One region of the Shewanella sp. 5S214 genome, then DNA from elsewhere that is predicted to be linked to it. Evidence: predicted binding sites of a transcription regulator. Region 1 holds the regulator's gene; each other region holds the start of a gene.
The links. Region 1 encodes LexA, which represses DNA repair genes until DNA is damaged. Its sites were predicted from a motif close to TACTGTATNNNNATACAGTA; they were not measured.

Region 1 (7,687 bases):
ACTTACCACTAGTGCGATGCTTGGCCGCATTCATATGGTTTGCCATTATTGTCCGTGCTCCGCATCCACACTGTCTACTATGGTTTGTTTCACTGACGAACTCAGCAACTTGTTAGCATGATCTCGAATTCTGATCACTTCGTCACGATGTTCAACACTGCATAAGTAACCGAGTTCTTTTAACTTAACACTCAAGGTGTTATACAGTTTTTTGTCATAAAACTCTGGAGCGGTAATCCCGTGAAGTGCGCCTAGTCGTTGGGCCAACAAGTGACTGTCGGTTTCAAGAGCAGAACGTTCAAGCTCAGGCTTTATCGCCAGTAAATTGAAGATAATGGCATAACGCTGCAAGGTCTCACTGATCGTTTCAGCCAGAAGTAACACTTGGGTAATATGACGAGGCGTGATGACAAAGTTATCATTGTCGCTCAACAAACCTTGCTCAAGCATAAAGTCTAAAACGCCATCAACATATTTAGGCACATCATCAATGCCCATAAATAACTCTGCTTTCAACAATGGATAAAAATCCATCACGATGGCATGAATGCGCGCGCGATCGCAGTCATCATAGCGCAATAAACAACTGGCAATTAATGACGGTATCGCCATTAAATGAATAATATTATTACGGTAATAACTCATGGTGATGGCAATTTTTTCATCAACAGAAATAATCTCACCAATAGAATCTTTGGTACTAACAAACTTATTTAACGACAAACAATGATCAACAATCGACTTACCATCACCCTCGGCGACCGATGCGTAATCGGTATAAGGTACGGTTTTCAATAAGGCTAAATACAGATCAAGTTGGCGTTCTAACTGACTTCTTTCTAATGCATTTTGCTCTGAGGCTAATAACACTAAACTGGTTAATGTTACCGAGCTCGCGGCGGCAGCACCGTTAATATTGGTCATCACGCGGTTAGCGAGTAAATTAACCGATGGAGTAAACCACGATGGTTTTTGATCAGGCTCTTTCGCCAGTTCGCTACGCCATTCTGGCGCTTGTTGATTTAAGAAGTGCTGTAAGTTAATCGGCTCACCAAAATTAACATAACCTTGGCCAAAGTTGCCGAGTTTACGCAGCGCACCAAATAACTGCCAAACAGATTCTTTTTTCTTTTTCTTGCCGCTTAATTCTTTGTGGTAAGTGGCCACTTCCATCACATGATCATAACCTAAATATACTGGTACTAACGTCACTGGGCGCTCTATGCCGCGTAGTACACTGTTTATGGTCATTGCCAACATGCCGGTTTTAGGCGCAAGTAAACGCCCTGTACGCGAACGCCCACCTTCGGTGAAATACTCAACCGAATAACCTTTAGCAAATAACTGATCTAAATACTCACGAAATACTGCGGTATACAGTTTATTACCATTAAAGCTGCGGCGGATGAAGAATGCTCCACCACGGCGGAACATTGGCCCTGCTGGCCAAAAGTTCAGGTTAATACCGGCCGCAATATGCGGCGGAACCATACCCTGATAATACAAAATGTATGACAGCAACAAGTAATCCATATGGCTGCGATGACAAGGTACGTAGACAATTTCATGGCCATCATGGTGAAGCTGTCTTACCTGTTCAGCACCTTTGATATTGATACCGCTATATAATTTATTCCATAACCAAGTGAGAAAACGCTCGGCAATGCGCACTAAACTATCTGAATAGTCCGCGGCAATTTCATCGAGGTATTCAATCGCAGTTTCACGGGCTTTTTCAGGGGATACTTTTTTGTTGACCGCTTCTTCTTCAATTGCCTTTTTAATTGAATCTGACTTTAATAAAGAGGCAAATAGCATTTGACGATTAGGTAATTGTGGCCCTGTCATAACTTTACGTTGGCGACGGAAATGTACTCGCGCGACACGGGTTAATTTATGCGCAATTCTTTTATCTGTACCGTGCTCATCAGCCATATGGCGCAGCGATAACGCATTAGAAAACTGCACAAAATTATGTCGCCCTAAAAATAAAATCATCAGCCACTTACGTAACCAAGTTGGGTTTTCTCTTTCAAAAACAGCCGCTGTCATGCTGTCTTCTTCCTTACCAGGAGTTCGTCCCCAATAAAGACAAACTGGCACTAATTGAATATCGAGGTCAGCATTCTCACTATGAAGCGATAATAAACGGGTAAAATAATTAAGGAACTTCTCACCACTTTCACGTTTACCAAATAGAGGTTTACGCCCCTCTAAACACACCACTCGAGGCACTCTTAAACCATCAAGCTGTAACGGCTCATAAGGACTTGGCATACCAAATCCTTCAGTGATTTCGCTCAAGGCGGCAATATCACTAATAGATTCCGTTTTCATTAAATAAACCAAGGGCTTGGTCGGATCTATATTGAGGTCATCAAACGGATCATGGGGCACCACAATGGTCTGTACCATCCATTTTTGAACCCATTTTAATGCTTGTAAAAATATTGAATCTGGTTTTGACATGGTTATTTTCGCAACATAAGCCATTGTAATATTGTCGTATAGGATACCAGAAACCACCCTGCTTACACTATCTGGCCGACTTATCTTTACGTGTAAGCTCTCACTTTAAGACATAGTGCAAGATAAAACATATATAATAACCAATAAAAACATTAATTTAAGTTACATAAAACCAATAAAACACAAAAAATAGTTGGTTAATACTTGCACGAACACAAACACTGTATATAATGACAGTCACTGTATAAAAAGACAGGAATCATCATGAGACCGTTAACGCCGCGCCAAGCAGAAATATTAGACTTAATTAAAAACAATATCGCCGAAACAGGTATGCCACCCACTCGTGCTGAAATTGCGAAACGTCTTGGCTTTAAAAGTGCTAATGCTGCCGAAGAGCATTTAAAAGCATTAGCCAAAAAAGGCTTTATCGAGATCATGCCTGGAACCTCTCGAGGTATTCGCTTACCTCATGAAGAACAGATTGAAACCGGTTTGCCTCTGATTGGACAAGTTGCAGCTGGTGAGCCCATTTTGGCTCAAGAACACGTTGAACAGTATTATCAAGTCGACCCGAGCATGTTTAAACCTGCCGCAGACTTTCTGTTGCGCGTTCGTGGTGACAGCATGAAGAACATCGGTATTTTAGAAGGCGATTTACTCGCGGTTCATAAAATGCAACAAGCACGTAATGGCCAAGTTGTGGTGGCGCGTGTTGATGATGACGTCACCGTAAAACGATTTGAACAAAAAGGTAATGTGATTTATCTGCATGCAGAAAATGACGATTACACCCCGATTAAAGTTGATTTAAGTTGCCAAAGCCTAACCATTGAAGGGCTTGCCGTTGGCGTTATCCGTAATGGAGATTGGTTATGAACAAACTAATGGGCATCGCGCCACGTCACCCAGGCTTATGGGTAGATTTAGCTGAAACAGAATTGCATGGCAACCAAACCATTCGCACATTACAAACAGTCACCCAAGGTGAAGCTGAGTTGAGCCAGTTGTGTAGTCAACTCGCCACATTGAGCCAACAAGGTCGATGGATTGTGTTAATTAGCCCACCACACATTGGCTATAAACATATGCTGGCAAATGCTGGCGTGAGAATGGACCGTATTTTACTGGTGCACACTAAAGACGAAGTCGAAACCTTATGGGCGATGGAAAAAGCGCTTACCAGTGGAACATCAAGTGCTGTCGTCACTTGGACAAGCTCACTTGACGCCCGTGATAGTCGTCGATTAGAAATTGTAGCTAAAAGTGCACGGGCTTTAGGTGTGGTAATTGAGGATGTGAATGCTCACTTACCTCACAAACATCAAATTGTTAGCCCTACATTAATAAATGGAACAAGTAATTTTTGCTCATTTCACTGAGCATTAACCCTTACTTACCAAGCCCTGTATTGAATTCAGGGCTTTTTTTTCATCTTTTTTCAGTTAATTAGCCAACAAAGTGATCTTGATCAATGTTTAATCTACAGCTAATGTTGTTCCCAAGGATGAAATATTATTCATCTTTAATTGGACGTGAATGACAGTGATTAAGATTACTTTCAGACAAATGAGCCAACTCAATCTTGATAAGTTCAGTAGTAGGTACAAGCGTGGTGCACCGCTAATAATAAAACCGTAAACAACCCGTTTACTGCCACCAAGGTACTTTGAGGTCATCAAACTTTTTTCGGGAACCGAAAAGTTTGCATAGAGCAGAGAATTACTGTGTGACTTTTCTTTGTAATTGCTATTTGCAATGAACAGAGGAGCAGTCTTGTGAAGCAATGGTGGTATTGTTTACTGGTGGTGTTTATAGCACTTCCGCTTGGGGCATCAGAAATGTCCCTCAACATGACTCAAGGCGTGACAGATATCAGTGGTAAGGTTTATGGCCTCCACATGACGATACTTTATATCTGTTGTGCCATTGGGTTAGTGGTGTTTGGGATCATGATTTATTCAATGATTTACCATCGCAAATCAAAAGGCGCTGTTGCGGCAAATTTTCACGAAAGTACTAAAGTGGAAATAGCTTGGACCGTCATTCCTTTCATCATCTTAATCGCCATGGCCATTCCAGCCACTAAAACCTTAATTGCCATGGAAGATCCCAGCAATGCGGATCTCACCATCAAAATTACTGGGTCGCAGTGGAAATGGCATTACAGCTATTTTGATAAAGACATCGAATTTTACAGCACATTATCGACCCCCAGAGATCAAATCGATGGCATAGAGGCTAAAGGAGAGCATTATCTTCTTGAAGTCGATAAACCACTCGTACTGCCCATTAACCAAAAAGTGCGTTTTTTAATGACATCAGATGATGTGATCCACTCATGGTGGGTTCCGGCTTTTGCGGTTAAAAAAGATGCCAATCCAGGCTTTATTAATGAAGCATGGACCCGCATTGATAAGCCCGGAATTTATCGTGGCCAATGTGCCGAATTGTGCGGTAAAGACCATGGATTTATGCCAATTGTGGTGCAAGCATTATCAGAGACAGATTTTGATAATTGGTTAGTAGAGCAAAAGCAACTGGCCAGTAATGCCGCTGCTGCGGCGGCTGCATCACTGTCACAAACCTTATCTCTTGAAGAGTTAACCACCCAAGGCGAACAGATCTATCTTGCTCGTTGCGCCGCTTGTCACCAACCTAATGGTGCGGGCCTTCCAGGTGTATTCCCATCACTAATTGGCAGTCCTATCATAAAAGGCCCTGTTGCAGGTCACCTCAACATCGTCTTAAACGGTAAACCAGGAACCGCAATGCAAGCCTTTGCCAAGCAACTTACCGCCCAAGAGATTGCCGCAGTGATTACCTTTGAGCGTAATGCTTGGGGCAATAATACCGGTGATGTTGTTCAAGCTGCTGATGTGAGTAATTTCTCTGGCGGCAATGAAGCAAGTACTGAAGCAAATAAGACTGAAAGCACAATGGCCGCAACAGCAACTGAGAGCACCAATACTGCGACAGAAAAAGCGACTCAGGCTCTTGAAACCGTCGCAAAGGCTGTAACACCAGAGGTTGTTGCCATTGAAGATCTGCCCACCTTAACCTTGGAGCAGTTAATCACAGAAGGTGAGCAGGTTTATGCCACCACTTGCGCCGCATGTCATCAAGCCACTGGTGCTGGTTTGCCAGGCGCTTTCCCTTCACTTATTGGCAGCCCTGTGGTTAGCGGACCGGTTAGCGGACATATCGATATCGTTATGCACGGTAAACCAGGCACCGCGATGCAGGCATTTAGTAGTCAACTTAGCCCACAAAAGATGGCCGCGGTGATTACTTATGAGCGCAATGCGTGGGGCAATAATTCTGGCGAGGCGGTGCAACCTGCCGATGTCGCTAGCCATGGACAGTAGGGGAAGACAATGAGCACAACAACGCACGATACACTAGCTACCGCTCATGATGAACATCATCACGGAGCGCCGAAAGGGCTCATGCGCTGGCTACTCACAACTAATCATAAAGATATCGGTTCGCTGTACTTATGGTTTAGTTTTATTATGTTTCTCACTGGTGGCGCCATGGCAATGGTCATTCGGGCAGAGTTATTTCAGCCTGGATTACAGCTAGTAGAACCTAACTTTTTTAATCAAATGACCACGGTTCATGGTCTTATCATGGTATTTGGCGCAGTGATGCCAGCTTTTACCGGATTAGCTAACTGGTTAATTCCGATGATGATCGGTGCACCAGACATGGCTTTACCGCGGATGAATAATTGGAGCTTTTGGATTTTACCGTTCGCGTTTACCATATTACTCAGTTCGCTATTCATGGAAGGCGGTGGTCCTAACTTTGGTTGGACATTCTACGCACCGCTATCAACCACTTATAGCCCTGATAGCACCGCTCTATTTGTATTCGCCATCCATATCATGGGTATCAGCTCGATAATGGGTGCGATTAACGTTATCGTGACTATTGTTAACTTGCGTGCTCCTGGCATGACATGGATGAAACTGCCTTTGTTTGTGTGGACTTGGTTAATTACTGCCTTTTTATTAATTGCGGTGATGCCAGTGCTCGCAGGCGCAGTGACTATGGTGTTAACCGACAAGTTTTTCGGTACCAGCTTTTTCGATGCTGCAGGTGGCGGTGACCCAGTGATGTTCCAGCATATTTTCTGGTTCTTCGGTCACCCAGAAGTTTACATCATGATTTTACCCTCATTCGGCATTATCTCCGCCATTATACCGACCTTTAGCCGCAAGAAATTGTTTGGCTATTCCTCTATGGTTTACGCTACTGCCAGTATTGCTGTGCTGTCGTTCTTAGTATGGGCACATCATATGTTTACCACAGGCATGCCAGTATTCGCCGAGTTGTTTTTCATGTATTGCACCATGCTAATTGCGGTTCCCACCGGGGTTAAAGTGTTTAATTGGGTTGCTACCATGTGGCGCGGTTCGATGACATTTGAAACACCAATGCTATTTGCGGTGGCGTTTATCATTCTGTTTACCATTGGTGGCTTTTCCGGTTTGATGCTGGCAATCACCCCTGCTGACTTTCAGTATCACGACACTTACTTTGTGGTGGCGCATTTTCATTATGTACTGGTGACTGGGGCGATATTTTCCATTATGGCGGCGGCATATTATTGGCTGCCAAAATGGACCGGTAATATGTACAACGAAACCTTAGGCAAGTGGCATTTTTGGTGCTCAGTGATCTCTGTCAACGTGCTGTTTTTCCCAATGCACTTTTTAGGCTTGGCGGGTATGCCTCGTCGAATCCCAGATTACGCAGTACAGTTTGCCGATGTGAATCAAATTGTTTCGATTGGTGGATTCGCATTTGGTTTATCGCAGTTTATTTTTCTCGCTGTGGTGCTCAAATGTATCAAAGGTGGCAAACCGGCTGGCGATAACCCTTGGGAAGCTGCAGAAGGTTTGGAATGGACCATTGCCAGTCCAGCGCCATATCACTCGTTTACCACTCCGCCGGAGATAAAATGAGATGACACAGCCAACAAAATCAAATCGTAAGTTATTAATCATGCTGATTGCTGGATCAATTGGTATGTTTGGGTTTGGTTTTGCATTGGTACCGCTTTATGACGTGCTCTGCGATACATTGGGTATTAATGGCAAAACCCAAAATAGCGCCAGTAGCTATGAAGCGGTAGTGGTTGATAAAAGCCGTACCGTTACCATTGAATTTGTGACCCAAGTTCAGTCAGATATGCCATGGGAATTTAGCC
Region 2 (7,687 bases), on a different contig from region 1:
GGGAGAATTTCAATTTGATACTCAACGGTTGAAAAGTCTTTGCTTAAATTAATACTGGTAATTTGCCCAATAGGGAGTTGCTTATATCTAACTTGCGCGCCATTACTGACTCCCGTATGCGTATTGGCCACTACGGTGAGCTTAAGCTTAGCTTGAGTGAGTAAATCTGGGGCCTCAGAGGCTAACTCAAATTGCATTGCTTTATCAGATGCTTGAGTACCAGGTAACACATTAATTACACTACCAGTGACCAGTCGACTGAGGTTTTTAATGCCTTTTAATGATAAGTCAGCTCCACTTAACCAAAATTGACTATCGCTGGTGATCAGCCCTTGGTATTGATGTTCAACTCGAGCGCTAAACTGCACTCCAGTGTCGGTTAAACTCACTTTTTCTATTTCACCAATAGCAATACCGCGGTAGATGATAGACGTGCCTTCATTTACACCATCGTTGTCTGTCGCGGTTAAACTAAAATGTACCCCACCGATAGCAGAAAGCTCATCCTGGTAAAGAATATAAGCATCACCATTTTGCGCTTTTTCAGTATAGCTTCCGGTATCAAAGCTGATCCCGCCAGCCAAAATAGATGCAATACTCTCAGTACTGACTTTAATACCCGCTAAAGAGGCATCAATCTTCAGCCCAGATACATTCCAAAAGTGTGAGTCTTTGTTAACTAAATGGGCATATTGTTCTTGAACAAAAGCGCTGATAATAATTTGCTTATTACCATCTAAGCGATAGCTGACAACGCTGCCAACGGGTGCTTGACGGAAAAAGACTGGTGAACCTACATCAATAGAACCCAGTTTAGGCGATTTAAGCTCGATCATTATGCCTTCACTGCCGGGGAGAATTGCGGGTGCTTCGCGCTGTGCTTCAAATTCAGTTGCCGAGCGGCCATCTCCGGGCTGGATGGCAATATAATTACCCGAAAATAGCGTATCTAAGCCTTCGACTCCGGTAATACTGGCTTTGGGTTTGACCAACCAAAACAAGGTGTTTTTATTCAAAAATGGGTCGGCGCGATAATCCATTACCACTTTGACATTAACACCTTTAAGGTCATCATCAATACCAATATCGGTGACTTTACCGACCGATAAACCTTGGTATTTTACTAATGTTTTACCAATATCAATGCCTGCGGCGCTGGGAAAGTGGATTAAAATTTCAATGCCCGACTCTTTAATGCTTTTTACCCCTAACCAAGCACCCAATATTAAGGCGACAATAGGCAATAACCATATTGGCGAGAATAATTTTTTCTTAACAATTTTCGGTGATTCAATTTGTGTCATCGGTGTTTTCCAAGCGGTCCCAGAGTAAACGAGTATCTAACACTTTTGCCGCAAGTTGTGTCAGTAAGATCACTAACGCAAATGCAGTTGCAGCAGGTGCAGGTTTAGCATCTAACAGTTGTCCCATATTCACTAAAGCAACGGTTAATGAGATAACGAATAAGTCGAGCATCGACCAACGGCCAATCCATTCAATAATGTGAAAACCAACCATTAATTTTCTTTTTGATACCGGCAAGTTAAAACTGATGGCGGTTAAATAAGTGGCTAAGCCAAAAATCTTAAGCCAAGGTACTAAAATACTGGCAGTAAAAACAATTACCGCTATCGGCAACATGCCTGTTTGCACTAAATGGCTAATACCACTAAAAATAGTATCCTTAGTGACCACCCCGCGGTTTGTCAGGAGGGTGATAGGGTAGATGTTAGCGACGATAAGTAAAATAGTGGCTGTAATCAATAAAGCCCAACTCTGCTGGATACTGGCATAATTACGATTGCTCAATTGGCTAAAACAGCGCTGGCAATGATTTTTGCTGGTTAAATTCAGCTTGCGACAGACAGGGCATAAACATAAGCCTAACTTTTGCCCCTGCAAAGAGGCTTGAGCTTTTTTTGGGGCTTCCTGGTTAATATTTACATGAGGCTCTTCACTTGCTGAGGATAGCTCATTAGCGGGATTCATTGGAGTTTCAGGCATCAACATAACTCCACATGTGCTCAAGTTTATATTCACGTTGTAAAAAAAGAATGATGACAAACAGCATGGTAAAACTGAATGTCCCCATACCAAAATAGACATCAGAAAAATCAGATAGTTGGAATGCAGATACCAAGAAACTGATGACATAAATTTCTAGCATGGTCATTTGTGATATCAAACCATGATTTTTTAGCAATGTCGTATAAGTTCTTTGCCAAAATGAGCTGTGCAATTCTAATTTGACAATAACAACTTGCGCCAGTATCGACAATATTAATAATCCAGGGGCGATAACAGCCGCAACCATTACCGCTAAGCCTACGACCCAATATCCTTCGGCCCAAACCGTCATAGCAGCCTGCATTACGGTCGTGGTTCTGACACTGCCAAGAAAGTGAATTTCGAGTACTGGTAACAAATTAGCGGGAATGAAAATAATTAACGCGGCAACGCATAGCGCCAACATACCATTGATAGAGCAGTACGGTGAATCATAGAGTACAGTATGACAACGCGGACAAATAGCGCGAGAGCTGGAGGGTAACGCTCGTTTTCTCACTGCCAAATCACATGATCGGCATAATATTATAGAATCATGATCATCAAATTCATTCATGAAAAATTAATCTAATCCATAGTGAAAATCATTATCGGGTAGCTAAGAGGTAAACCTCTCAACTTTGCCTCATATTGGCAAATAAATGTGTCATTTGTTAAAAGAAACTCATTAATGTGTATTTGATAATATCAGAATAATCAGAACACTTGCATCATAAGTTAACTATGTGAGATTCTATGCACTGTATATAAAAACAGTGAGGATTACATCATGGCAGTGATAACCCAATTTGTCGTGGTCAGAGAAGGGGTGGAAAAGATGACATTTATATCGAAAAAAGAGGCTGATGCCTACGATAAGATGCTCGATATTTCCGATAACCTAGTGCCTTTTCTTATAAAGGCAGATCTTGGACTCGATGAAAATAAGTGCGAACAGTTGGCATTTTATCTCGCAAACAATAAAGATGAGCTTTCTAACTTGCTAAAAGGCGTAGTACAGGTTAAAAACGCTCCTGCAGTTAAAACCAAAAAGACTACGGCTAAAAATACCGCTGCAGAATAGCCGTATTTCAAACTTTTGAAGTAGATACCAGCTTAAGGAATGGAAATGAAAACCGAATTTTACCAAACATTAAATCGTCAAGCTCAAGCGTTACTTGAAGGCGAAGATGATTTGATTGCGGCAATGGCAAATTTTTCAGCGTTGTTAAATGACAACCTTGAGGATCTCAACTGGGCTGGTTTTTACATCAAGCGTGGTGAACAGCTCGTCCTTGGTCCTTTCCAAGGTAAAGTCGCTTGCACTCGAATTGATATGGGCAAAGGTGTTTGTGGCACCGCTGCTGCAGAAAATATCACCCAACGCATCGCCGACGTGCATCAATTTGATGGTCATATAGCATGCGATTCTGCGAGTAATTCCGAAATAGTCATTCCTGTAAGGCAGGGCAATGAAGTGGTGGCAGTGTTAGATATTGACAGTCCATTACTCAATCGTTTCGATCAAGATGATCAAATTGGCTTAGAAAACATGGTAAAAAGTTTCGAAACTTGCCTATTTGGTTAAATAGCGAACAAAATAGATTAAATCATGGTCGCATTCGCTGTCGCGGGCTTTATAATATGCCGCTAAACGCATTTGTGCTGGATTTACTGATGAGCGATGATTAAGCTGAGAGTAAGTTTGGTTAAATTGTTAAGGTTTGTTTCAATGACTTTAGCAAACTGGCGGATAGTGATATTTTGTACGTTGAGCCTTAACAGTAAGGTTTAACGAAAGATGAACGACTGCATGGCAAATTTCTGCCGCATAATCAGTCCCTTTATTAACGTGGAAGTAAAAATGGAATCAACAGACAAGTTGACCGACACCAACGCAATTTTAGCGTATTTATATGAAACCTTTCCTTTATGCTTTATTGCAGAAGGTGAAACTAAGCCATTAAAAATTGGTCTGTTTCAAGATTTGGCTGAACGGTTAGCTGATGATTCTAAAGTCAGTAAAACACAATTACGTGTAGCGCTTCGTCGTTACACCAGCAGCTGGCGCTATTTGAAAGGCGTTAAAGCGGGCGCTAAACGTATTGATCTTGACGGTAATGAATGTGCTGAATTAGAACAAGAGCATATTGACCATGCTATTTTGACGCTTAAAGAGAGCCAAGATAAAGCCAAAGCAAAACGTCAAGCTTTAGCACCCAAAAAACCGGCAAAGAAAGTGGCACCTAAACGCGCTCCAGCTGTTAAAAAAGAACGTCCAGCGCCAGTCGTTGCTCCTGTGATTCAACTTGTGCCAGCTAAGCTTGAAGATTTAAAACAAAAACAACGCGTTAATGTTAAGTTAGGTGCTACCCCAGTACCAGGTGTTGTGACTGATATTAATAAAGAAGATGTGCATGTTCAGTTAGATTCTGGCTTGTCCATCAAAGTACGTGCAGAGCACATACTATTATAGAAATTTAAGGAGTACTTGTTGATGCGAAAACTTACCTTGGCCGCGTCAATTGCCAGTTTATTTGTCGGCTTTTCGGCATGGGCAATTTCACCAACGATTCAAATCAGCGAGTTACCTAAACTAGCACAAGAGCCACAACATAAAGTGGCTAGCAAGCGAGTGACAACATTGTTCACTCGCTCGCATTATCATCGCTTTAATCTTGATGATGCATTTTCTGAACAAATATATTCCCGCTTTCTTGAGCAGCTTGATTATCGTCGAAATGTACTAACTGCGGCAGATATTGCGAGCTTTAGTCAGTATAAAGAACAGTTTGATAATATGGTCGAGTCTGGCGATATTAGCCCCGCCTTTGCTATGTATGAAGTTGTGCAACAACGTCGCTACGAACGTTTTGCTTATGCTTTATCTTTGCTCGATAAAGAGTTTGATTTTACCCAAGCAGGCGATGCTTATGAATTTGATCGCAAAGATGCACAATGGCCAAAAGATGAAGCTGAAGTTAATGAGCTTTGGCGTCAGCGGGTTAAGTATGATGCATTAAATCTCAAGTTGACCGGTAAAAAATGGCCTGAAATTGTTGAAGTGCTCGAGAAACGTTACAACAATGCCATTAAACGTTTAAGCCAAACCCAAAGCGAAGACGTATTTCAAACCGTAATGAATGCGTTTGCTCGCAGCGTTGAACCTCACACCAGTTACTTATCCCCACGTAATGCCGAACGTTTCCAAATGGAAATGAACCTAAGCTTAGAGGGCATTGGTGCTGTGTTGCAAATGGATGATGATTACACCGTTATCAAAAGTTTAGTGGCAGGAGGCCCTGCTGCCAACAGTGATAAATTATCGCCAGAAGATAAAATTGTTGGTGTTGGTCAAAAAGACGGTGGCATTGTTGATGTTATTGGCTGGCGTTTAGATGATGTGGTTGATTTGATCAAAGGTCCAAAGGGTAGCGAAGTTGTATTACAAATTTTACCCAAAAAAGGTGGCGCAAATGCTAAACCTTTTGAAGTGGTCATTACCCGTGACAAAATTCGTTTAGAAGATCGCGCAGCTACCTCAAAAGTAATTGAACCTAAAGAAGGTCAGTACGCCAATCGTAAAGTCGGTGTGATTCAAATCCCTGGATTTTACATGAATCTGTCGCAAGACGTGGCTAAAGAAATCGCTAAACTTGAAAAGGACAATGTTGAAGGCATTATTATTGACCTTCGTGGTAATGGTGGTGGGGCGTTAACTGAAGCCACATTATTGACCGGATTGTTTATTGATCAAGGGCCTGTTGTGCAAATTCGTGACGCCAATGGTGGCATTAATCAAAATCGTGATAATGATGGTATTAGTGCATACAGCGGTCCACTGACTGTGATGGTAGATCGTTACAGTGCATCTGCATCAGAGATTTTTGCTGCGGCTTTACAAGACTATGATCGCGCTTTGATTGTGGGTGAATCGACTTATGGTAAAGGCACGGTTCAGCAGCATAAAAGTTTAGGTCGAATTTATGACATGTATGAAAAACCAATTGGTCATGTTCAGTATACCATTGCTAAGTTTTATCGTATCAATGGTGGCAGCACACAACGTAAGGGTGTTACCCCAGATGTGCGCTTGCCTACTGCTTTAGAAGCGGGTGAATATGGTGAATCGGAAGAGAAAAATGCGCTTCCGTGGGATAAAGTTCCTGCTGCTCAATACACTACATTGGGCAATATTACGCCTATGTTGATAAGTTCTCTTGATGTTAAACATCAAGCGCGGATCAGCAATGACGAAGAGTTTAGTTATATTTATCAAGATATAGCTGAATTTAAAAAGCATCACAATGACAAAACCATCTCGCTTGTTGAAAGTGAACGTCTTGCTTCTCGTGAAGATGATGACAAGCGTGCACTCGATCGAGAAAATGCCCGAAGAGAGCACGATGGTTTAGCAATTGTTAAGTCACTAGATGATATAGAAAAGACCGATGACAGTAAGTTACCGGATGCCTTTTTAGATGAAACGGCTTATATCACGCTTGATATGGCGGATGCAGAGAAATTGGCAAAAACAAACTCAAAGTGATTTTTTGTGACAGTTAATAAACGCGCTTAGGCGCGTTTTTTCTTAATAATAACAACCTCAGCTCTGGATATAAACGGTTGCAAACAGTCCTTCGCATCTCTAACTGCGTTGTATCGACTTGCAGTAGGTTAACTGCGGTCGATTCGGCTTGTTAGTAAAATGACCTTTTTGAGGTGGAATAGGCAGAATATTGATATTTTATCTTATTTATCCAATCACTTAACCACGGCTGAAGTGAAATAAAAACAATACCAATTCGATAACGTTCCCACACAAGTTTAATCATATTGGCATGAGTACCATTGAAAAGGATCCTGTATGAACCAAGCGCAAGAGAAACACCTCAAAGATTATACTAAGCCTGCATTTACCATTTCTCATGTAGATTTAAACGTTATTCTTGATGGCAAGAATACCAAAGTAACGGCTGTTAGTAAGGTGATCCGTAATGGCCAACATCAGCATGATTTAGTGCTTGATGGTGAACAACTCTCTCTGAGCTCAGTCAAGCTTAATGGTACAACGGCAAACTATCGTCAACACGAAAGCCAATTAACGATCACCACTGAGCTAAATGAGTTTGAATTAGAGGTGGTTACTTTACTTGACCCTGAGGCAAATTCGAGTCTTGAAGGCCTTTACATGTCTGATGGTGCTTATTGCACGCAATGTGAAGCCGAAGGATTTCGTCGCATTACTTACTTCTTAGACAGACCCGATGTTTTGGCTATTTATACCGTACGTATTGAAGCCGATAAACATGCTTTTCCTTTTTTGTTAAGTAACGGTAATTTAATTGATAAAGGCGAGATGCCACGTTCCGGACGTCACTTTGTTAAGTGGCATGATCCATTTCCAAAACCAAGTTACTTATTTGCAGTTGTCGCAGGTGACTTTGATTTGCTTAATGACAGCTATACCACTCAGTCTGGTCGAGCGGTGACGCTGCAAGTTTTTGTTGATAAAGGTAATTTACATAAAGCCGATCACGCGATGGCGTCATTGAAAAAATCGATGAAGTGGGATGAAACCCGTTTTGGTCTTGAGTACGATCTCGACATCTATATGATTGTGGCAGTTGATTTTTTCAAT
Region 3 (7,687 bases), on a different contig from region 1:
CGGTTAACGTCGCCACCGAAAACAATTGTGGATTCACCGCAGTTTGAGCCTGTAAACGTAAATGGGATAACAAATCGGCTAGCACTAAACGCCCTTCAGCATCGGTATTACCTATACGGACTCGTACACCTGCGTGACTGGCAATAATTTCATCGGTAACAAATGCATCACTGCCAATACTGTTTCTCACTAATCCAAGCTCGGCGACCACTTTGATCCCTTTAGGTTTAAGTATCGATAGCGCCTTCATTAAACCGGCAACCGCAGCTGCGCCACCTTTATCACGGCTCATGCCAGCCATTGACCCGGCAACTTTAACATCAGCGCCACCAGTGTCGTAAACCACGCCTTTACCCGCAAAGAATAAGGTTTTGGTAATAGTGCCTTCACCAACATATTCAAGCTTTACCACTCGTGGATGATGACGAGCCACATCAAAAGAGCTTCTGCCAACAGCGCTTAATAATGGGTATTGCGCTTTTAACTGCTCGGCTTGATCAATCACAGATACAGCCAAACCGCTATCAGCAAAAGCATCAACACAATATTGTGCAAACCCAATAGCCGACATACGCTCAGGTTCTGTACCACAAAGATCGCGCGCCAATACTCGTCCAGACTCTGCCGCATTAAGTAATAAACTATGGGTGGCGGTATTCAATAGTCCAATCGCGGTTAAACTCGATGGCAAAGACTTTGCTTCTCGTGCTTCTAACGGTTGCCAAAGCTCTTGTCCACACGCCAGTGCGGCAACTTGTTCAGCATTAGCAAAACGCTTGTCAGTTACACTTGGTACAACTAATAAAGGTTTAGTGGCACCTGCGGCTTTAGCAATGGCAATCCCTTCTCGAGCAGCTTTGGCAAAAATCCTCACATCGCTATACTCATTGCCGCTATCAGCCACTGGAGAGATGATCAATCGACCACCGGCCAACCCTGGTGCAAAAAGGAGCGTGGCACTTTTACCGACACGCATATCAATTTGGCGAGCGTGTGCAGCAAGCAAACTCACTTCATCTTGTTTAATCTCAGCTAAACTCGTCGCTATCACGACAACAGCATCCCAACCTTCGCCTTCAAAAATAGCCCCATCACTTGTGACATCAATAATTGGCACTTGGAACGCGGTAACCGCTTTATTCACTTGGGTCATACAAGATCCTTACTCTTTAGGAATACAGATAAATTAGTGGGTTCATAATTATTTACAGATTTGTGGACTAAACCTTGGCAAATCGGTATCGCAATATCAAGTAACTGCGCAGAATATGTTAAAATAATTGCAGTTATATTCTGTGTCGTATATCGACTTGATTTCATCTTAGAGGGCGTTTCGTGACTGCATTAACTCAATTATATCCTCAGCCTCTATGGCAATGGTTTGAACAAATTTGCGCTATTCCACATCCATCAAAGCATGAACATGCGTTATCACAACATATTCAGCAATGGGCAAAAGCTCAAGGCCTTGCGGTTGTTGAAGACAAAGTCGGTAACTTGATCATCCGTAAGCCTGCCACAGCAGGAATGGAAAACTGTAAAATCGTGGTGTTACAAGCGCACATTGATATGGTGCCGCAAAAAAATGCCGACAAAGTACATAACTTTGAAACCGATCCGATTGAAGCTTATGTAGACGGTGATTGGGTTAAAGCTAGAGGAACAACCTTAGGCTCTGATAACGGTATTGGTATGTCTTCGGCGCTGGCTGTTTTAGGCAGTAAAGACATTAAGCACGGGCCACTCGAAGTACTGCTCACCATTGATGAAGAAGCTGGCATGACGGGCGCTTTTGGTTTAGAAGCCGGTTACCTTGATGCAGAAATCTTAATCAACACCGACTCTGAGCAAGAAGGTGAAATCTACATGGGTTGTGCTGGAGGTGTTGATGCACAGATAAGTGTACCAATGTCTTGGCAAGCACCAGAACAAAGCAACGCCAGCTTTTCACTGACCATGTCAGAATTAAAAGGCGGTCACTCTGGGGTTAATATTCACCTTGGACGTGGTAATGCCAATAAGTTATTAGCGCGCTTTTTGTTTAAATACAGTGACGAATTAGCCCTAGAGCTAGTTAGCTTTAGTGGTGGCTCGCTGCGTAATGCCATTCCGCGTGAAGCTAACGTGCAATTTATGCTACCAGCAGAAAATATTGACGCACTAAAGCAAGCCATTGAATCGTTCCAAGCCCTAGTTCGTGAAGAATTAGCCGTTGCAGACCCAGGCATGCTACTGAGCTTAGCCACCATAGATGCACCCACCAAAGTCATGGGCGAAGAAGCGCAAAATACCTTAATCGACTTATTACATGCTTGCCCTAACGGCGTAATGCGCATGAGTGATGAAGTGGAAGGCGTCACTGAAACATCACTAAATATAGGCGTGATCAGCACTGAAGATGAAAGCGTAGAAATATTATGCCTTATTCGTTCATTAATTGATTCAGGTCGTGAAGAAGTCACCGGTATGCTAACCGCACTATCAAACCTATCGGGTGCTAGCATTGATTTAAGCGGTGCTTACCCGGGGTGGAAACCAGATACTAGCTCACCTGTAATGGCAATTGTGCGAGACACCTATAACGATATTTATAAAAAAGATCCAACCGTGATGGTTATCCATGCTGGTCTAGAATGTGGTTTATTTAAAGAGCCTTATCCACTAATGGACATGGTCTCTATTGGGCCGACTATTCGTTATCCACATAGCCCTGATGAAATGGTCAACATCACCACTGTTGGTCAGTACTGGGAATTGCTACTTGCCGTATTAGAGCGTATTCCAGCTAAAGAAGCGTAATCAGTAGCGATGATTAATGCGTAAAACTAAAAAACGACAGAAATGTCGTTTTTTAGTTTTAGACTTGAGCGTTTTTCATTGCAATTCTAACATTTAAAACTGCAAATCAAGCTGAGTAATATGTGCCACTGGATTATCTGTAACAGCCAATGTTGTATCAGCTAAACCAACACTAACCCCCAATAAGCGAATACCTCGCCCTTGACTGCGCTGCAGAGCCTGTTGCAGTAAATCATGAAACAAATTAATCGACATTTCATCACTACGATGTTCGATGGTGGTCTGTTTAAAATCATTAAATTTCAGCTTCACAACTTGCTTGTGGATCTGTCTATCTTTAGCACTGCGATGAACCCGAGCACTCAGTTCTTGAATCAGCTGTGGTAATACTTGACGGCATTGCTCTAAGGTAAAAATGTCTTTGGCTAACGTAGTTTCAACCCCAACAGACTTTCGTACCCGATGCGGACTAATTTGTCTTGGATCTATCCCTTGTGATCGCTCTGCTAATACATGACCAAATTTGCCAAATACCTCAATTAATTGCGCTTTTGGATACTGTTGCACGTCGTAGCAGGTGGTTAAGCCAATATCAGCTAACTTTTTTGAAGTGACTTTACCGACGCCAGGAATTTTACTCAGAGGAAGATCTTTTACAAAATCACTAATTTGATTAGGAGTGATGACATATTGGCCGTTGGGTTTATTTAAATCGGAAGCGATTTTAGCTAAAAACTTAATCGGTGCAATACCCGCTGAGGCGGTTAAACCTGTGGTCTCAAATATATCATTTCGAATAGCCTTGGCAATTAACGTGGCACTGCCTTGGTGAGCATCGCAATCAGTCACATCAAGATAAGCTTCGTCTAGAGACAAGGGTTCGACAAGATCTGTGTATCGATGAAAGATCTCACGTATTTGCGCAGACACCGATTTATATACATCCATGCGCCCTGGCACTAAAATTAGCTGCGGGCACAGCTGCAGTGCATGATAACTGGACATAGCACTTCGCACGCCAAATTTGCGGGCCTCATAACTGCAGGTACTTATCACACCGCGGCGATCACTTCTGCCGCCAACAGCAATGGGCTTTCCTCGTAATTCAGGAAAATCGCGCATTTCTACCGCAGCAAAATAACAATCCATATCGATGTGAATGATTTTACGCATTCTATAACCATCATCATTTACTCAATTAAAAACAATGATACTGTATATAAAAACAGTATTCAATCATTGTGTATTGTTAATATAATGAATAAGTACAACTCAACATACTTTTTAAAAGTCAAAACCTAGCTTCAAGTCATTCTAAAACTCGATAAAATATTATTGTAGAAAAACCTAGATCATCTACGAAGTTAATCAATTGGCTAAATCGATTGTAGACAATGTTCTTATTACTTCATTTCTGTTTATTGAGTCATTATTTCTTTTCAAAAGCATTACAAAATCATAAGCATTTAACTTATTTTGACTATCTAGCAGTTCAGGGTCACTACCTTTGCTAAGTAAGTATTCGACTAATTTTTTATCATTAAGTAAGATTGCAGCATGAAGAGGTGGTAATCCATCAATCTCGCTTTTGCTATTAACAGAGGCACCATTTTCGATAAATTTATCTAAGTAAACATATTTTTTTTTCTGATTAGAAATGCTAAATAAAAATGCTATACCGCTAGCAGACTGAAGCTCATCTAAGTCTTGTTTAGTTAATCTAAAATTAAACAAATAAAATTCACAGAATGAATTTGGTATGTAATGTGTATTATCTTCTACACTACATAATACAACATCTTCAACACGGCTATTTTCAAGCGAATAAATGGCACCTAATGAATACAGAATAATAGTAATGAAAACACATCCAAGTAATACCTTAAATCTCATTTTAACTCCATATAACTTTGTTGTTTAAGTTAAAAGCTAAAACACCAAAATGTGGACCTTTTGTTTTTGCTATTCCATTTAAATACATGAGTAAAACACGACCAAAACTGTATGATAGTTGCTCTCTCACTCTGTCATATATTTTTATTTGCATTAAGTCTTTAGCTGTTGCATGACTAAACCAATGCTTTGCAGCACTTCGCCCAAATTTTGTTATAACTTTTTTAGCACCATCTTGAGGGTTCATTGTTGCTCGAAATAAAGAGTCAATAAATCCCATTGCATAAGAGGCATCTACAGCCTCAACTAACAAACCTTGAGCAAACTCACGTACTTCATCAGTAATATCTAACTCATCAATAATCGAATGTTGACTCGAAAATATAAATTTGAGAATAATTATAGTTTCATCATTATCAAATATAAGTTCACTACTCTTGAAACTCTTAAGGTGTACATTTCTATTCATTTCAACTTCCATGTAGTTTATCAAATGTTCTATAAAATATATCAATTTAGTTAGAAACAAACCATTATCACTTTTAATGTATCTCCCACCAACGAACACAAAAAAGCCCAAACTGAGTTGGGCTTTTTTAACATGTAACGTGTCGACTAAGTCGTTACATTTTAGTCTGTAAATAGTTCTGTAAACCAATACGTTCAATAAGACCTAATTGCTTTTCTAACCAATACATATGATCAGATTCAGTGTCATCTAATAACACCTCTAAAATTTCACGGGTTTGGTAATCAGCCTTTTGCTCACACAAGCCGATAACCTTACGTAAATGATCAGCCACATGGTATTCATATGCAAGATCATTTTGTAGCATTTGTTGCACATCTTTACCTATGTTGAGCGCTTCACGACTGGCAACATCTGGAGTGCCTTCTAAAAATAAAATACGTTGGATCAACTTAGCTGCATGTAATTTTTCATCGTCTGATTCATGTAGAATACGGGTATAAAGTTCGTTAAATCCCCAATCCTCATACATGTGAGCATGGACAAAATATTGATCCATAGCAGATAATTCGCCGGTTAATAAACTATTGAGCGCATCGATGACTTCTGGATGACCTTTCATAATAATGTCCTATTAATCGTTAATTTGTGATTGAAGGTAATTTTGAATACCCGTTTGAGTGATGAGCTCTTGTTGTGATTCAATCCAATCTAAATGCTCTTCTTCATCTTCGAGTAAATCTTCCATTAAATCGCGACTAACATAATCTTGCTGAGTTTCGCATACCTTAATGGCTTCACGCAAAATGGCAATTTGTTCCGTTATCGCAGTGAGATCGCAGCTAAGCATTTCTTCAGCATGTTCACCAATACGCAATTTATCTAACTGTTGTAGGTTAGGTAAACCTTCAAGAAACAATACACGTTCAATCAGCTTGTCAGCATGCTTCATGTCTTCAATCGATTTTTTATATTCTTTCTCATTAAGCTTTTCCAATCCCCAATGCTTAAACATACGAGCATGTAAAAAGTATTGGTTAATAGCGGTCAGCTCACAAGTAAGTACACGATTGAGTTGGCTGATGACTTTAGGATGACCTTTCATAGTAGTGTCCTCGAGAAGTAATGTGATCTTGATCAATTACAAACAGAATAAAACACTATAGGGTAAAATGCAAATTATCCTTTATTTTCACACACTTACAATTGATAACCATTATCATTATAACTAAGCTTTGTAACTGGCCAGCAATACTCAAGCATAAAAAAGCCTTCAAAATGAAGGCTCTTTACAAAGCATTAGTGAAACAACCTAAGCTTAAAATAATTAACGAGGTTAAATAATACGATTTTGGTTAAGCAACTTATTTCGAGCTTGCTCTTTTTCCATACGGCGTTTGCGTTTATCACATGGATCATCACAGTCACAGGCTTTCTCTATACCTAAAACACCTAAACCACCGCAACTGCCTTCTACCGCTTTTTTCTTTACGATATAGCCAATGGACATTAGCAAAAAAAATAATAATAAAACCACAAACGCTGCAATAAATGTACTCATCACAAACTCCTATTGACTCATTCAGATTAGGGTAAACTGGTTCAATAAATTAGTAGCTCAATCAACCAGTTTAAAAATAAGCAAGCTACTTAAGATACGATTTAAACGCATCACTGTAATAGACCTGATATCCCTGCTCTTGCTTCTCTATCAACATTACCGCTAAATTGTTCTTTTTAGCTAACGCCAATGAAGCCTCTGTACCTAACACCATCATGGCCGTTGCATATCCATCTGCGGTCATACAACTAGAGTGTAACACGGTTGCTGAAGCTAATTGATGCTTTATTGGGTAGCCGGTACGAGGATCAATTAAATGTGAGAAGCGCTCACCATTTTCTTGATAAAAGTTACGATAATCACCCGAAGTTGCCAATGACATAGTGCCAGGTTCAATGATTTGCTGAACCGCTTGGCCTTCGCTGGTTGGTTGCTCTACAGCTACTCGCCAAGGGGTATTATCACTCTTAGTTCCTTTGACATTCAGTTCGCCACCAATTTCAACTAAATAACCAGACACATGATATTTATCTAATAAAGCGGCAACCTTGTCGACGCCAAAACCTTTGGCAATTGAAGATAAATCGACATACAAATCTGCATTATGCTTGGTTAATGTCAAACCGTTTACAGACAGCTCATGTATGCCCATTTTAGCTTTTGCTGCATCAATTTGAGCTTGAGTAGGTTCTGATATAGGGCGCTTATCGGGACCAAATCCCCATAAATTAACCACTGGGCCTAGAGTAATATCTAATGCACCATCAGTCTCATTATAAAGACGCATGCCCTCTTTAATCACCTTAATTGTATCGGCCGAGACGCTAACGCTCTGCTGAACCTGTAATTGATTAAACTTAGACAGTTCTGAGTCAGGGCGGTAAGTCGACATTTGATCGTTAACCACCTCCAATGCCATGTCAATTTCAGCTTGCAGTAGCTGTGGTTCGGGTAAGCTTTTATTA
Region 4 (7,687 bases), on a different contig from region 1:
CGTACAGTTTAACTTATTTTTCACTTTCCGTTTAGTCAAATACGTTAACTACCCCATTACCGAAATGGTGCGAGTGGTTGCCAAAATTCGTGAAGGTAAACTCGATACTCGCCTTGAAGGAAATCTGATTGGCGAGCTCGATCTGCTTAAACGGGGTATCAATGCAATGGCAGGATCATTGTCTGAATATCACGATGAAATGCAGCAAAACATTGATCAAGCAACCTCAGATTTACGCGAAACACTTGAACAAATTGAAATTCAGAACGTAGAACTCGATATAGCTAAGAAACGAGCGCTTGAAGCAAGCCGGATAAAATCAGAGTTTTTAGCTAACATGTCGCATGAGCTTCGTACCCCACTTAATGGTGTCATAGGTTTTGCAAGACAGCTGTTAAAAACGCCATTGCATACCAGCCAGCTCGACTACATTAAAACTATTGAACGCAGTGCCAGTAATTTATTAGGGATTATCAATGACATTCTCGACTTCTCAAAACTAGAAGCCGGCAAAATGGTATTAGAGAAAATGCCATTTGCATTGCGTGAAACCCTTACCGAAACCTTGACCATTATTGCCGGAAGCGCCCAAGAAAAAGGCCTAGAATTAGTCATTGATATCGATGCCAATGTTCCTGAAAGCGTCAGTGGTGATGCCATGAGAGTGAGTCAAATTATTACCAACTTAGTCGGTAACGCCATCAAATTTACCGACAAAGGCAGTGTGATACTCAAAATCCACTTAGTGGGTCAGGACGACGATAATATTACCTTACGCTGCGAAGTTATTGATACCGGCATTGGCATTGATGAAAGTCAGCAAGAGTATCTATTTCAGGCATTTGGCCAGGCAGACTCATCGATTTCTCGCCGCTTTGGTGGCACTGGATTAGGTTTAGTCATTACCAAACGCTTAATTAACCAAATGGGCGGCCAAATAGGCTTTACCTCTGCGCCCGATAAAGGCTCAAACTTTTGGTTTATTTTACCACTGGGGATCAGTCAATTTGAGATTGGTGAAGTGCTGCCGGTGGATGTATTGCAACATAAATCAGTATTATTGTATGAACCACGAGAATTAACTCGTGACACACTTAACCGTCGCTTAGTGTCATGGCAATTAATTATCACTAGTGTTGCCAATCCCGAAAACCTGACGTCGGTTTTGCAAAGTAAAAACAGCAAGTTTGATTACATCATCATTAGCTGTCATGGGTTTGCAGACAACGCAGCCTTTATCCATTTGTTACAACAAGCCAGACAGCATACTGACTGCCTTATTTTATTGCATGACTGTCTAGACCAAGACATGATAATCAATGTACTAAAAGTCAATGCAGATGTATTGCTCAACACTCCGGTTAGCGATTTTACCCTAGCACATCATTTAATCTATCCTCCAATGCCGTCAACCTTAGTGGCTTTACCAGAACAAATAAACCATGAGATCAGCAAACGCCAAAATGCATCCGTATTAGCCGTTGACGACAATATGGCCAACCTAAAGCTAATTGATACCCTACTCAAAGAGTTGGTCGATAATGTGGTCACAGTCAATAACGGCGCGGATGCGATAAAACAAGCAAACACACAAGTGTTTGACTTAATCTTTATGGATATTCAAATGCCAGGCACAGATGGCATTACCGCAACCAAACAAATTCGTTCAGGATCTCTCAATCGAAATACGCCGATTATTGCCGTTACTGCACATGCTATTGCAGAAGAACGTGAAAACATATTAGCCAGTGGTATGGATGGTTTCCTTCCCAAACCTATTGATGAACTGTCACTAAAAAGCGTTATCAGTCGATGGATAATTAAACCGCAATTCACCCATTTTGATACTCATGTGCTCAATTGGGATTTATGTTTAACCCAGGCCAATCAAAAAACAGATTTAGCATTAGACATGTTAAAGATGCTAGTTAACTCATTACCTGAAACCACCGCAACGATTAATGAGGCATTAATTGCAAAAAATGCCGAGGTACTTGTGCAAGCGGTGCATAAACTGCACGGCGCAACATGTTATTGCGGTGTACCTACGACACAAAAACTGTGCCGGGATATTGAGTCAGCATTAAAGCATAAAATTGCCATTGATGACTTAGAACCTGAAATACTAGAGTTACTTGATGAGTTAACTAAGGTAGAATCAGCAGCAAATCAAGTCATAAATCAGCTATCAGTGGATATACCCCATGACCAGTAAATCCGGTTTTTTCAAACGCCTAAAAGCGTTATCGTTACCTCAGAAGCAGCTTTTTGCTTTAGCATTGTGCCAACGAATGTTGCCTAACTACCAATTATTTTCTGAAGTGTGTGAATTTGGCCAACCGCAGGTGCTCAGTACAGCCTTAGAGTTACTGTGGCAAAGCCAGTATGACAAAAAACTTAAGTTCAATATTGACGTGCATTTACAACGCCTTGATGAAAATACTCCAGATCCTAGTGAATTTGAAGCCTATGGTGCTTACCCTGCCATGGATGCAGCAGTAGCCATTGCAACGCTAATGGGTGCTATAGACGGGAAAATTGAAGAAGATATTACTAATATTAGTAAGTTATCATCAAGCACTGTAGCAAATTACATTGAAGCAATTAGTGATGAATCATTAATGGATGAAGAACTTGATGAATTTGTATTTTCGCACCCAGTAATGGAAGAAGAAAAAGAACTACAAGGCATGTTACTCGACATTATCGAAGCTAACCCAGAAATCACCAGCGAACTGGTTAAAGGTTTACGTAAAGAGATTATCGAAGCCGGTGTGTCTAATATTGGCATTAGTCTATAGGGGCTGACTCCGATACTGCCAATAAACAACCAAGCCTGATGTTATTCAGGCTTTTTATTGAGTGTCACGCCATGAAATTTTTTATCACAGTTTCATTTTTATCCAGTCTGATGAAAAATCGATAATTAGACCTTAATCGTTAGTTATCTGGTGCGAGTAGGCTCTTTCTTCGGGTTGAAGGCGGTAAGTGCATTTTTACTGAACTTGAAATATTGTCATCAGCAAAAGTATTCCAGGTCAGTTTGAGCCAAAAAGTAAAAAATAAACACTCGTTTAACTTTAGCCTAATTGCATCCTCCTAGCAAAACGCAGTAAAGTGACCATATTGTCATTTTGTTAAGGAATTGCGTGGGATGTCCAGTATTCTTACCCCGCTAATCGCTGTATTTATCATTATGCTGCTTGGCAGTATTGTACAAAAATTGAGATTTTTGCCAGCCGACACCGATCTGATCCTCAATCAATTTGTCTACTACATTGCCTTTCCGGCAATTTTACTGATTGTATTAGCTGAAACACGCATTGAAGACATTATTCAATGGGGCTTTATTGGTGGCTTTAGTTTGGCGATGATCATTACCTATGCATTGGTGATTGCTGTGTCATTGTGGCGCAAACCTAAGCAGCAAGCCGTTGCGGCAATGCGCGCCTTAAATGCCACCTTTGGCAATACTGCATTTATTGGTATTCCATTACTGAGCTTGTTATTCCCAGGTAACAAGATCGCCTTAGTTGCCGCTGCCATTGCCAGCTTACTGTCGGTGTTTATGTTTGCCTTTGCATTGGTCTCTATTGAACTGGCCAGCCGTGACAAAAAATCCACTGATCATGCTATCGTCATCATGGCGAATGCACTATGCAAAAATCCGATTGTACTGGGCAGCGTCATTGGTATCAGCCTATCGGCATTGCATATTACCTTACCAGAGAGTCTGGCATTAGTACTGCATCAAATAGGCAATACCTCAAGCCCTTGTGCACTATTTGCCATCGGAATGGTACTTGCTAAAGCGTTACGACATCAATCGTTCGCAAAAATGTTCAGTCTCGGACTTATAATAGAACTCAGTTTCATTAACTTACTCAAGTTATTTGTTCAGCCCTTGATTGCCTTTGGATTACTCAAATTCTTTGGCGTAGAGCATCAACTACTGATTATGGGAGTACTTTTAGCAGCCTTACCAACGGCAGCAAGCGTATATCTATTGGCTGAACGATACCAAATTAATGCCAATGGAAGTGCTCAAGGGATTTTATATGGCACATTAATCACCTTTATCAGTTTGCCTATAATAGAAACACTTTTAAAATCCATTGCTTAATGTTCAACCGACTCTCGACGATAAAATAGTCAATAATAATTTTACCTCAACCACTTTACTGTATATAAAATCAGTATATACTGTTTATCAATACAGTGGTTTGGTCGTTTATTGACAGGAATTCATTATGCTTTGCCAACTCAGCATCAATAATTTTGCTATCGTGCGTTTTTTAGAACTCGATTTTAAAGCCGGTATGACAAGCATCACCGGCGAAACTGGTGCAGGTAAATCGATTGCAATCGATGCACTTGGGTTATGTCTTGGTAATCGTAGTGATGCCAATACTGTCAGACCTGGCGCCAGCAAAACCGAAGTGAGTGCAAGGTTTACCCTTGTCGATGTGCCTTTAGCTAAACGTTGGCTTGAAGATAGCGATCTCGATGCTGAAGATGAATGTATATTGCGTCGAACCATTAGCAGTGATGGCCGCTCAAGAGCCTACATTAATGGTAATCCAGTTCCTGTGACGCAATTAAAAGCCATCGGCCAGTTATTGATTGGTATTCACGGCCAACATGCTCATCACGCTATGCTCAAAAGCGAACATCAATTAAACCTACTCGACAACTACGCTAATCACAGACTACTACTCGATAGTGTCAGTGCCAGCTACCAACGCTGCAAGCAAGTTGAAAACGAGCTGAAGGATCTTGAGCAAGCTCAGCATGAGCGTATTTCTCGTCAACAGTTACTCCAATATCAAGTTGAAGAGCTTAATGAATTCAACTTAGGCTTAGATGAGTTTGATGAAATAGAACAGGAACATAAACGCTTAGCCAATGGCACAGATCTAATTGAACGTTGCCAAGCGGGCTTGCATTTATTGACCGAAAATGATGATGCTAATATCGAATCACTACTCAATAAAGTGGCCACTATTGCTGATACGCTTCAAGGCTACGATGAATCACTTAGCCCGATTAGCACTATGATCAATGATGCATTAATTCAAGTACAAGAAAGCGCTAGCGAAATTGAGAGTTATTTAAGTAGTTTAGAGCTTGATCCTGAACATTTCGTCTATTTAGAAAAACGCCTATCAATGGCAATGCAATTGGCGCGCAAGCATCATGTGAGTGCTGACAAGCTAGCGCTACATCATCAAGCGCTTATGAGTGAATTAGCCGAACTTGCTGACGATGAAACTAAATTAGATGAAATAAGACAACAACTTGCAGACACCAGAAATGCTTATCTAACCAATGCACAAAAACTCAGCCAAAGCCGCAGCCGTTATGCCAAGGAATTAGATAAGTTAGTGACTCAATCTATTCATGAACTCAACATGCCTAAGGGTAAGTTTACCATTCAGATTAATCATAATCCGCACAACATTTCAGTTAATGGCTGCGATAACATTGAGTTTATGGTGACCACTAACCCAGGACAACCATTGCAACCGATCTCAAAAGTCGCCTCCGGCGGTGAGCTATCGCGCATTGGATTGGGGATTCAAGTGATCACGGCGAAAAAAGTTGCCACTCCAACATTAATATTTGATGAAGTTGATGTGGGTATTTCAGGTCCAACAGCCTCTGTCGTCGGACGCATGTTACGCAGTCTTGGCGAGTCGACCCAAGTGTTATGCGTCACCCATTTGCCGCAAGTTGCGGGTAATGGTCATCAGCACATGTTTGTGAATAAATTTAATAAAGGTGGCAACACAGAAACGACCATGCAGGCCTTGGATAAAGAGCAACGGGTGAATGAACTTGCACGCTTATTGGGTGGCGATGTCATAACCGAAAACACCTTAGCTAACGCCCGTGAACTATTGCAATAATCGTTACGCACTTATAAAAAGCAAATCAATATGTTAACGTAAAGTTAATATGGATTTACGGATAAATCATAATGATCAAAGTAATAAAGGGCTTGGGTGTTGTTGTCGGACTAATGTGCAGCTTACTAGTATTTATTGTTGTCTGTTTAGTGGCCATTAACGCCACAGACAGAACAAAGTCACCTAACACGCTTTTAGTTGAAACTTGGTTAAAACAACAATCGATTGACCCTGCCCAAAATGGTTTTGTATATTTGCAAGCTTTTAGCGGCACTATTGAGGATGTAACGGCTAAAGAAATGGCCACTACATTAAGTTTCAATGATGAAGAAAATCAACTATTAAGCGATTACAAAAAATCGTGTTATCAAACAGATGTAGCAAGCTGTAATGAATTTATTGAAAAAAATAACGATAGTATTTTACAAACAATTAAGGCACATAAAGCCAATATCACCCATTATAACAAGCTGATTGAAATGCCTTATTGGCAAGAAGATATTCAGTATTTAACACCTGAGAGTCTATTTAAATGGTTACCACTACTTAACTTACGAGCAATCAGTGAACTTAGCGTTTTAATCAACTTTGACGGGGCCCCTAAACTTAATGCTAATGAGGCCTTGTTAACATTTTTAACTACAGATGCTCAATTCTGGAATATGGTTTATCACTCATCTCGCTCTATAGTCAACCATATGATTGCCGTTAGCGTCATCAAATCTCAACTTAACTTTGCCAGCACTGTAGCTAAGACACTCGATAGCGCGTTTGTAAATAAAGTCACCACTTGGCAAACGCCATTCGAATTAACTAACAACGATTTTGAGAGAGTATTTTCTGGTGAATGGCAGTTTGCTCATAATGTCAGAGAACAAATGCTAATTGAAGTGCAGTCTGATGAAGTCGCCTTTTATGAAAAATGGCTAGCAGATGCTTTATACAAGCCCACAGACAGTGACAACCTTATGGCTGAGTATATTGTAAGCTTAGTAAAGGAACCGGTTTCAACGAGCTCTGCTCACACGGTCATAAAGCCTGATTACTGCTCTCTTGACAATTATATAAAGCAATTATGGATGTCACGCTACAACCCGATTGGTAAACTATTTAACTGCACAGTTTATGAAACAGATTATAAGCAACGATTAACTAATATCAATACAGAGTTAGAGCAATTGCGCACTAATCTACTTACCGGAACATCATCTTAATAAATTCACTTCGACTGATTTTATTAAATGCCGTTAGCGAAAAAGAGCACAAATGGGCTCTTTTTTGTTTTATAAATTTTTATATATAAAGTGCTTAACCTGAAATCGAGATAAAGATGAGGAGGTAATAAAAATGAACTTATTTTGCCATCTCGCGCGCTAAACTTATTATTTTAACAAGATTCGGCATCTTGCTACTGAATGCATCGATAACAAGCCTATCAACTCAGTGAGGAAAACAAAGGACTTTTTGATAGTCGTTTGTTATCCAAAATTCAGGTTACTTATAAATAATAAAGCGCAAGTTGCACCCCGATTAACGAAAATACACCCGCTAATACGTCATCAATCATTATCCCAAAACCACCATGCACTTTGGCATCGAGCCACCGGATAGGCCATGGTTTAACAATGTCGAAAAAGCGAAATAGTACAAAACCAAGTGCTAACCACATAAAACCTAAAGGCGCTGCAATCATGGTAATCATCAATCCAACAACTTCATCCCATACAATAGCACCATGATCGTGCACCCCCATGTCCTTAGCAGCTTTTCCACAAATA

Region 2: ACED29_RS17035 (YebG family protein) is a predicted target of LexA. The motif match lies at 2,806-2,825, and genes of this name have one in related genera.
Region 3: dinB (DNA polymerase IV) is a predicted target of LexA. The motif match lies at 4,011-4,030, and genes of this name have one in related genera.
Region 4: recN (DNA repair protein RecN) is a predicted target of LexA. The motif match lies at 4,202-4,221, and genes of this name have one in related genera.

Annotation. Positions count from the first base shown of each region.
Region 1 is NZ_JBGOOV010000020.1:88,798-96,484, reverse strand. It holds gene mtr (tryptophan permease) at 1-46, opposite strand, end outside; gene plsB (glycerol-3-phosphate 1-O-acyltransferase PlsB) at 46-2,469, opposite strand; gene lexA (transcriptional repressor LexA) at 2,734-3,348, shown strand; gene ACED29_RS14120 (cell division inhibitor SulA) at 3,345-3,851, shown strand; gene coxB (cytochrome c oxidase subunit II) at 4,248-5,837, shown strand; gene ctaD (cytochrome c oxidase subunit I) at 5,847-7,442, shown strand; gene ACED29_RS14105 (cytochrome c oxidase assembly protein) at 7,444-7,687, shown strand, end outside.
Region 2 is NZ_JBGOOV010000028.1:65,168-72,854, reverse strand. It holds partial or broken gene ACED29_RS17050 (MlaD family protein) at 1-1,304, opposite strand, end outside; gene ACED29_RS17045 (paraquat-inducible protein A) at 1,291-2,004, opposite strand; gene ACED29_RS17040 (paraquat-inducible protein A) at 1,997-2,623, opposite strand; gene ACED29_RS17035 (YebG family protein) at 2,837-3,130, shown strand; gene ACED29_RS17030 (GAF domain-containing protein) at 3,176-3,634, shown strand; gene proQ (RNA chaperone ProQ) at 3,911-4,522, shown strand; gene prc (carboxy terminal-processing peptidase) at 4,544-6,595, shown strand; gene pepN (aminopeptidase N) at 6,914-7,687, shown strand, end outside.
Region 3 is NZ_JBGOOV010000002.1:173,714-181,400, forward strand. It holds gene ACED29_RS02045 (leucyl aminopeptidase family protein) at 1-1,153, opposite strand, end outside; gene ACED29_RS02050 (aminoacyl-histidine dipeptidase) at 1,336-2,799, shown strand; gene dinB (DNA polymerase IV) at 2,893-3,972, opposite strand; gene ACED29_RS02060 (ankyrin repeat domain-containing protein) at 4,168-4,692, opposite strand; gene ACED29_RS02065 (hypothetical protein) at 4,694-5,161, opposite strand; gene bfr (bacterioferritin) at 5,316-5,783, opposite strand; gene bfr (bacterioferritin) at 5,796-6,266, opposite strand; gene nqrM ((Na+)-NQR maturation NqrM) at 6,498-6,722, opposite strand; gene ACED29_RS02085 (FAD:protein FMN transferase) at 6,808-7,687, opposite strand, start outside.
Region 4 is NZ_JBGOOV010000002.1:68,320-76,006, forward strand. It holds gene barA (two-component sensor histidine kinase BarA) at 1-2,215, shown strand, start outside; gene ACED29_RS01635 (YjaG family protein) at 2,205-2,801, shown strand; gene ACED29_RS01640 (AEC family transporter) at 3,155-4,123, shown strand; gene recN (DNA repair protein RecN) at 4,251-5,909, shown strand; gene ACED29_RS01650 (hypothetical protein) at 5,981-7,123, shown strand; gene ACED29_RS01655 (phosphatidylglycerophosphatase A) at 7,408-7,687, opposite strand, start outside.